DNA from 2 places in the Streptomyces sp. CB03238 genome. Region 2 is predicted to be linked to the other one. Evidence: riboswitches for the same ligand, from Rfam matches in the RefSeq annotation. Region 2 holds a riboswitch; the other holds the start of a gene.
The links. A riboswitch is a leader RNA that binds a small molecule or an ion and turns the genes downstream of it on or off. The one in region 2 is predicted to bind ZMP and ZTP.
Positions count from the first base shown of each region.

Region 1: linked by a shared signal. The riboswitch ahead of glyA (serine hydroxymethyltransferase) and the one ahead of BKD26_RS28385 (bifunctional 5,10-methylenetetrahydrofolate dehydrogenase/5,10-methenyltetrahydrofolate cyclohydrolase) in region 2 are both predicted to bind ZMP and ZTP.

Region 1 is NZ_NBCN01000006.1:42,497-46,899, reverse strand. Features, by position in the region: gene BKD26_RS11520 (PLP-dependent aminotransferase family protein) at 1-630, shown strand, start outside; gene rocD (ornithine--oxo-acid transaminase) at 819-2,021, opposite strand; ZMP/ZTP riboswitch at 2,165-2,256, shown strand; gene glyA (serine hydroxymethyltransferase) at 2,293-3,570, shown strand; gene BKD26_RS40190 (hypothetical protein) at 3,966-4,403, opposite strand, start outside.
Region 2 is NZ_NBCN01000018.1:64,550-68,952, forward strand. Features, by position in the region: gene BKD26_RS28375 (DEAD/DEAH box helicase) at 1-109, shown strand, start outside; gene BKD26_RS28380 (SWF or SNF family helicase) at 106-1,413, shown strand; gene BKD26_RS28385 (bifunctional 5,10-methylenetetrahydrofolate dehydrogenase/5,10-methenyltetrahydrofolate cyclohydrolase) at 1,516-2,343, opposite strand; ZMP/ZTP riboswitch at 2,396-2,484, opposite strand; gene BKD26_RS28390 (GAF domain-containing protein) at 2,604-3,905, shown strand; gene BKD26_RS28395 (aldehyde dehydrogenase family protein) at 3,955-4,403, shown strand, end outside.

The sequences.
Region 1 (4,403 bases), on a different contig from region 2:
CTGCCGCCGGACCGGCGCGCCGCGGCCGTCGACTGGGCGCGGCGGACGGGCGCGCTGATCCTGGAGGACGACTACGACGGCGAGTTCCGCTACGACCGCCAGCCGGTCGGCGCCCTCCAGGGCCTGGACCCCGAGCGCGTCGTCTACCTCGGTACGGCGAGCAAGTCCCTGACGCCCGGACTTCGGCTGGGGTGGATGGTGGTGCCGGAGGATCTGGTGGGGGACGTACTGGCGGCGAAGGGGCACTCCGAATGGGTGTCGAGCGCGCTGGACCAGCTGACGCTCGCGGAGTTCATCCGCTCCGGCGCCTACGACCGGCACGTACGGGGCATGCGGCTGCGCTACCGCCGGCGGCGCGACCAGCTCGTGGCCGCGCTCGCCGAACGGGCGCCCGACATCCGCGTGAGCGGCATCGCGGCGGGTCTCCACGCCGTACTGGAGCTGCCACCGGGCACCGAACCCACCGTGGTCCAGGCCGCCGCCTGGCAGGGCCTGGCCATCCAGGGCCTGGACCGCTTCCGCCACCCCGACGTGCCGCGCGGCCGCGACGCCCTGGTCGTCGGCTACGCCACCCCCACGGACAGCGCCTGGACCGGCGCCCTGGACGCCCTCTGCCGCGGCCTTCCCTGACCGGGGCGGCCCTGGTCCGGCCCAGGCCCGGCGCCCCAGGCCCGGCGCCCCGGGCCACCGCCCCGCGGGCAGGGCCACCGCTCCTGTGCCGGGCAGCGCCCCGCGCCGGGTCACCGCCCCGTGCCGGGCACCGCCCCCTGACGGTCAACGCCGCTCGGGGCGCCGGGATGGTTGCCGTTCGCCGACGGTCAGCGCAGCACCTGGCGCAGTTGTTCCAGGCCCCAGTCCAGGTCCTCCTTGCTGATCACCAGGGGCGGGGCGATGCGGATGGTCGAGCCGTGGGTGTCCTTCACCAGGACCCCGCGGTCCATCAGCTTCTCCGAGACCTCCCGCCCCGTGCCCAGGCTCGGCACGACGTCCACGCCCGCCCACAGGCCGCGGCCGCGCACCTCCTCCACGGCACCCTGGCCCACCATGAGCCCCAGCTCCTGGTGGAGGTGGTCGCCCAGCTCGGCCGCCCGCTGCTGGTACTCGCCCGTGCGCAGCATCGCCAGGACCTCCAGCGCCACCGCGCAGGCCAGCGGGTTGCCGCCGAACGTCGAACCGTGCTCGCCCGGCCGGTGGACGCCGAGCACCGCCGCGCTCGACACGACCGCCGACACCGGCACGACACCGCCGCCCAGCGCCTTGCCCAGCACGTACATGTCCGGGACCACGCCCTCGTGTTCACACGCGAACGTCCGGCCCGTGCGGCCCAGGCCCGACTGGATCTCGTCCGCGATGAACAGCACGTCCCGCTGCCGGGTCAGCTCCCGGACCGCCGGCAGATACCCGGGCGGAGGCACCAGCACGCCCGCCTCGCCCTGGATCGGCTCCAGCAGCACGGCCACGGTGTTGTCCGTCATGGCCTCGGCCATCGCCGTGAGGTCGCCGTACGGCACGATCTCGAACCCCGGTGTGTACGGGCCGTAGTCCGCCCGCGCCTCGGGGTCGGTGGAGAAGCTGACGATCGTGGTCGTACGGCCGTGGAAGTTGCCCGCCGCCACGATGATCTTCGCCATCCCGTCCGGGACGCCCTTGACGCGGTACCCCCACTTGCGGGCGGTCTTCACGGCGGTCTCCACCGCCTCCGCCCCGGTGTTCATCGGCAGCACCATCTCCATGCCGCAGAACTCGGCCAGCTGCGCGCAGAAGTCAGCGAACCGGTCGTGGTGGAACGCACGCGACGTCAGCGTCACCCGCTCCAACTGCGCCTTCGCGGCCTCGATCAGCCGCCGATTGCCGTGGCCGAAGTTCAGCGCCGAGTAGCCGGCGAGCATGTCGAGGTAGCGGCGTCCCTCGACGTCGGTCATCCAGGCACCGTCCGCCGAAGAGACGACGACGGGCAACGGGTGGTAGTTGTGCGCGCTGTGCGCCTCCGCGGAAGCGATCGCCTCTAGTGTTCTCGACACGGGGTCTCCGTTCGTCCTGCGGCCGGGGGCGGTGGTGGCGCCCCTTTCTATCGTCGCTCGCCATGCGGACGAAGAAACCTCGCGGGCGGTGTGGCGGCTAGGCCCTGCCCGGCAAGATCGGCCGGGCAGGGCCTAGGCTGGGCGGTACGCGCGGCGACTGGCGTACGGGGAACCGACCCCGGGGGAGCCGTGCGCGGCAGACCACACGAGGGTGCCGCCCGCCTGGGCACCCGGAGACCTTGTCCGTGCTGCCGGCCCCCTGGAGGACGCCATGACCAGCTTTCCCCTTCCCGCTCACCACCCGGCTCTCGTCACCACCGATCCCGAACTCGCCGCGCTCGTCGGTGCGGAGGAGCGCCTGCAGGGCGAGACGCTTCGGCTGATCCCGAGCGAGAACTACGTCTCGCAGGCCGTCCTGGAGGCCTCGGGCACCGTCCTGCAGAACAAGTACAGCGAGGGCTACGCCGGCCGGCGCTACTACGAGGGCCAGCAGAACATCGACCAGGTCGAGCTGCTCGCCATCGGCCGGGCCAAGGCCCTCTTCGGCGTCGACCACGCCAACGTCCAGCCCTACTCCGGCTCCCCGGCCAACCTCGCCGTCTACCTCGCCTTCGCCGAGCCCGGCGACACCGTGATGGGCATGGCTCTCCCGATGGGCGGTCACCTCACCCACGGCTGGGGGGTCTCCGCGACCGGCAAGTGGTTCCGCGGCGTCCAGTACGGCGTACGCCAGGACACCGGGCTCATCGACTTCGACGAGGTGCGCGACCTCGCCCTCAAGGAGCGCCCCAAGGTCATCTTCTGCGGTGGTACCGCCCTTCCCCGGACCATCGACTTCGCCGCGTTCGCCGAGATCGCCCACGAGGCGGGCGCCGTGCTCGTCGCCGACGTCGCCCACATCGCCGGCCTGATCGCCGGCGGCGCCCATCCGTCGCCGGTGCCGCACGCGGACGTCATCTCCACGACCACCCACAAGACCCTGCGCGGCCCGCGCGGCGCGATGCTCATGTGCCGCGAGGAGCACGCCAAGGCCATCGACAAGGCGGTCTTCCCCGGCCTCCAGGGCGGCCCGCACAACCAGACCACCGCCGCCATCGCGGTCGCCCTCCACGAGGCGTCCCAGCCCTCCTTCCGTGACTACGCGCACGCGGTCGTCGCCAACGCCAAGGCCCTCGCCGAGGAGCTCCTCGTCCGCGGCTTCGACCTGGTCTCCGGCGGCACGGACAACCACCTGATCCTGATGGACCTCACCCCCAAGGACGTGCCGGGCAAGATCGCCGCGAAGGCCCTGGACCGGGCGGGGATCGTCGTCAACTACAACACCGTCCCCTACGACCCCCGCAAGCCGTTCGACCCCTCCGGCATCCGTATCGGCACCCCCTCCCTCACCTCCCGCGGTCTCGGTACGCAGCACATGGCGGCCGTCGCCGACTGGATCGACCGGGGCGTCACCGCCGCCCGCACCGGCGACGAGGACGCCCTGGCCACGATCCGGGCCGAGGTCGCCGACCTGATGGCCGCCCACCTGGCCCCCGGCCTCCCGGCCTGACGCCCACCCCCAGGCCCGCCCCGGGTCCGGCGCCGCGGCGGGGGGTGACCCACCCGGGGTGGCGCCCGGCTGCGTCCCCCGCCCACCCCGGGGCGGCTCCCGGCCTCCGGCAGACGCCCACCCTCAGGCGCGCCCCCGGAGCCGGGCCCTGGTGGCCCACCCCGGGGCGGCTCCCGGCCCTCGGGTCACCCCCGGGCTCCCGGGCCCGGGCGGATCACGCCCGGTCGGCACCCGGCCTGGCCCGGGCGGGCCACGCCCGGTCCGGCCCCGCCTCGGCCCTGGGCGCCCCCGGGCCACTCCGGCCGGTCCGGAGCCGGGACCTCAACCTTCCGGTCCCGGCGGCTCCCGGCCGGTGGCTCACCGTCCACGAAGCCGTGTGGACGGCGCCCCGGGCCCTACGTCGACTCGGCGATGGCCCGGGCGCGGGTCTGGGACGGCTCGCCCTCCAGGCGGAGGGTCAGACCGTCGTGGCCGGTCCACAACAGCGTGGGGCCCGCCGTGCGCTGCGAGTGGGTCCACAGCCTGCCCTCCCCGTCCGTCATGGGGAAGGTCAGCAGATGCGGGCGCGCGAACCAGTACCCCGGCCCGACGCCGCCCAGCTCCACATACTCGGGCTCCTCCCGGACCGTCTTGCCGAAGCCGACGTCCAGCCGCGCCGGGAACTCGTCCAGCCGTATCGTGCGGCCCGGTTCGTGCCAGCACAGGCTCACCACATGCCGGCCGCCCGGCGCCTCGCCCACCGACACCGCGTCCGGCGCCCCCAGCGCACCGGGCACCCGCGGCTCGAACCCGGCCCGCCGCCCCGCCTCCGCCAACGGCACCGGCGACGCGCA
Region 2 (4,403 bases):
CGCCGGCGAGGGCGACGCCGTGAGCGAGCTGACCGAACTGACCGACGCCGAACTGGCGGAACTGGTGGAACTGCGTGGAGTGCGAGAGGTGCGGGGGGACGCGCGATGAGTCGTGACGAGGACATGGAGCGTACGTTCGCGGCGCTGCCTCCCGCGGGGGGCGGGGGTTTCGCGCAGACCTGGTGGGGACGGGCATGGCTGAAGGCGCTGGAGGACACGGCGCTCGACCTCCAGCAGTTGAAGAAGGGTCGCAAGCAGGCCCGGGACGGTGCGGTGGGCGCGGTGTCGGTGCGGCCCGGGCGGATCACGGCGGTGGTGAAGGACCGGGACGGCACCGCGCAGCGCAGTGATGTGCTGTTGCAGGAGCTGACCGAGGAGGAGTGGGACCGGTTCCTGGACATGGCGGTGGACCGGGCGGGTCATATCGCCGCGCTCCTGGACCGGGACATGCCGCCGCACCTGGTGGAGGACGCGGCGGCGGCGGGCGTCGAGCTGCTGCCCGGTATCGGTGACCTGGAGCCCGAGTGCACGTGTGACGCGTGGGACCACTGTCCGCACACGACGGCGCTCTGCTACCAGGTGGCCCGGCTGCTGGACGAGGATCCCTTCGTGCTGCTGCTGATGCGGGGCCGCGGGGAGCGGCGGCTGCTGGACGAGTTGCAGGTGCGCAGTGTGGCGCGGGCGGGGAAGGCGGACCGGGCGGCCCGGGCCGTCCAGGACGGGCAGGAGACGGCCGCTCCCGGTCCCGAGGGGGTACGGGCGGACGAGGCGTTCGCCGCGGCGGGCATCCTCCCGCCGCTGCCCACGCCGCCCCCGCTGCCTGAGGCGCCCGGTGAGCCGCCGTCGCTGGACACCGAGGCCGGTCCCGCGCCGGGCGTCGACCCGGCCGCGCTGGAGCTGCTGGCGGCGGACACGGCGGCACGGGCGTACCGGATGCTGGCGGACGCGCTCGCCGACGGCCACGAGCACCGGCCCATGGAGGTGCCGTTGAGCGCGGACCAGGACGCCGTCCGGCTGGCCGCCTCCGGCGCAACGTGGGCGCCGGCCGCCCTGGACCGGCTCGCCGCCGGAACCGGCCGCCGGCGCGCCGGCCTGGAACCGGCCACGCGCGCGTGGCGGCTGGGCGGCGCGGAGGCCCTTGCCGTACTGGAGGAGCAGTGGACGCCCGAACCGGAGCTGCTGGCACGGGCCACCGCGCAGCTCGCCGCCGCCTGGGAGGACGGTGAACGCCCGTCGCTGCGGGCGGACCGCCCGGGCCGCTGGACGGTGGCGGGCGCGGACGTACAGGTCCGGTTGGACCGCGACGGCCGCTGGTGGCCGTACCGCAAGGAGTCCGGGCGCTGGACACCGGCGGGCCCGCCCGGCCCCGACCCGGCCGCCGCCCTCGCCGGAGCGCCGGCGGACGACGCCTGACACCCGGGCGTCCCTTGACGCCCCGGCAGCCGGAACGCCCCTCCCGCGGGGCGCCGGCCCCGGGGGCGGGGCCCGGCTCCGGCCTGACCCCGACGCCGGGGGCTACGCGAGCTGCCGCTCCGCCGCGTCGACGGTCTGGGCGAGCAGCACCGCGATGGTCATCGGTCCGACGCCGCCCGGCACCGGCGTGATCAGGCTCGCGCGGGCGGCCGCGGTCTCGAAGTCGACGTCGCCGACGTTGCCGGGGTTGTAGCCCGCGTCGATGACGACGGCGCCGGGCTTGATGTCCTCGCCCTTGATGAACCGGGGCCGCCCGACCGCGGCGACCACGATGTCGGCCTCCCGTACGGCTGCCGCGAGATCGGCGGTGTACGAGTGGCAGTACGTCACCGTCGCGTTCCGCGCCAGCAGCAGCATCCCGGCGGGCTTGCCGAGGATGGCGCTGCGGCCGACGACGACGGCCCGCTTGCCGGCCGGGTCGACGTCGTACGCGTCGAGCAGCCGCATGATGCCGCCGGGCGTGCAGGAGACGAAGCCGGGCAGGCCGAAGCTCATCGTGGCGAAGGAGCTGAACGTCACGCCGTCGACGTCCTTCTCGGGGGCGATGGCCTCGAAGGCGGCCCGCTCGTCGATCCCGGGGCCGACCGGGTGCTGGAGCAGGATGCCGTGCACCTCGGGGTCGCGGGACAAACCCTCGAGGGTGGCGACCAGTTCGGCGGTGGTCGTCGTGGCGGGCAGCTCGATGTGGCGGGAGCGGATACCGGCCTTCTCGCAGCGGGCGCGCTTCATCTTCACGTAGGTCACGGAGGCCGGGTCCTCGCCGACCAGGACGGTGGCGAGGCAGGGCTGCGTGCCGGTGCGGGCGGTGAGGCCGGCGGCGCGGGCGGCGGTCTGCTCGACGAGGCGGCGGGCGAGGCCGCTGCCGTCCATGAGGCGTGCGGTGGCAGGGGTGGTGGACACGGGAACTCCCGGGCGTTCGTCAGTGGATCGCCCAGGCGCGCGGCAGTGGCGTCGGTCCGCCGGGCCGCTCCCCGGTGGTACTCCACCCAAGCGCCAGTCACGGCCCGGCGCCCACTCTACGGGACGGTTCTCGGCCGCCTCCTATGAGCCCGGTCGAAGGCCCGCTTGTGGGGGCCGGTCGGCGCGGCGACGATGGCACGGGCGCGGACGACCTCAATGGGGAGGGCGATGTGAACGACCCCTGGGTGGCCTTGGAGCGGGGCGCGGATCCCGTGGAGCGGGCGAGGGCGCTGCGCCGGGCGCACGAGGCGTTCACGGCGGGCGGCGGCCGGCCGCGGGAGCCGGTGCGGCCGGTGGTACGGCCGGTGGTGGCCGATTCGTGGCGGCGTTCGGCGCGGGCCCGGGTGTGTCCGGACGGGAACGCGTGCGTGGAGCTGGACGAGGAGGAGTTGGCGGCGTACCGGGAGGGGCATCCGCTGGCGGCCGTGATGCCGGTGGTACGGGAGTTGATGGGCGCGTACGCGGCGGACGGGGAGCACCTGGTCGCGGTCTGCGACACATATGGGCGGCTGCTGTGGGTGGAGGGGCACCCGGGGGCGCTGCGCCGCGCGGGCCGGATGAACTTCGTGGCGGGCGCGCGGTGGGCCGAGTCGGCGGCCGGGACGAACGCCCCCGGTACGGCGATCGCCGTCGACCGGCCGGTCCAGGTCTTCGCCGCCGAGCACTTCCGGCGGCCGGTGCAGGCCTGGACGTGCGCGGCGGCGCCGGTGCACGACCCGCGTACCGGGCGGGTGCTGGGGGCGGTGGACATCACGGGCGGGGACGGGCTGGCGCATCCGCACAGCCTGGCGTTCGTGCAGGCGGTGGCGCGGGCGGCGGAGTCGCAGCTCGCGCTGCTGGAGCGGCCGCCCGGGGCCGGCGACCGGCTGGGGCTGACGGCGCTGGGCCGGGACGAGGCGGTGCTGGTGGCGGGCGGGCGGCGGACGCGCCTGAGCCGCCGGCACAGCGAGATCCTGGTGGTGCTCGCCCACCACCCGCAGGGCATGGGCGGCGAGGAGCTGCTGGCGGCTCTGTACGACGACGAGTCGGTCACCCCGGTCACGCTGCGCGCCGAACTGTCCCGGCTGCGCGCCCTGCTGGGGCCCGGCGTGCTGCGCTCGCGCCCGTACCGGCTGGCGGCGCCGGTCGACGCGGACTTCGACGCCGTGGGCCGCAGGCTGGCCTCCGGTGCGGTCGCCTCGGCGCTGGGCGGGTACGCCGGGCCGCTGCTGCCCGGCTCGTGCGCGCCCGCGGTGACGCGGCTGCGGCGGCGGCTGGCCGACGAGCTGCGCGCCGCGCTCATCGCACGCGGCGACCCGGCGCTCCTCGCCGACTGGGCGCACAGCCCCTGGGGGGAGGACGACCTGGAGGTGTGGCGGGCGCTGGCGGGCGCCGTACCGCCGGGTCGCCTCGCCCCCGTACAGGCGCGCCTTCAGGCCCTCAATGCGGAACTGGGGGCCGGCGCAACGCGGTTGCAACGTCCGCGTCCCTAGCCTCGCCGCGAGCACCCGTCCATGGTGCAGCCCCAGGGAGGCCCCGCAGATGACCCGTTACGCAGCGCCCGGCACCGAGGGTGCGATCGTCTCGTACGAGTCCCGCTACGACCACTGGATCGGCGGCGACCATGTGCCGCCCGCCCGAGGCCAGTACTTCGAGAACCCCAGCCCGGTCAATGGCCGCCCCTTCACCGAGATCGCCCGCGGTACCGCCGAGGACGTCGAACGCGCCCTGGACGCGGCGCACGCGGCGGCGCCCGCGTGGGGCCGTACGGCGCCGACCGAGCGGGCGGCCGTCCTGCTGCGGATCGCCGACCGGGTGGAGGCGAACCTGGAGCGGCTGGCCGTCGCGGAAAGCTGGGAGAACGGCAAGCCGGTCCGCGAGACGCTCGCCGCCGACCTGCCGCTGGCAGTCGACCACCTCCGCTACTTCGCGGGCGCGCTGCGCGCCCAGGAGGGCTCGCTGAGCGAGATCGACGACGACACCGTCGCGTA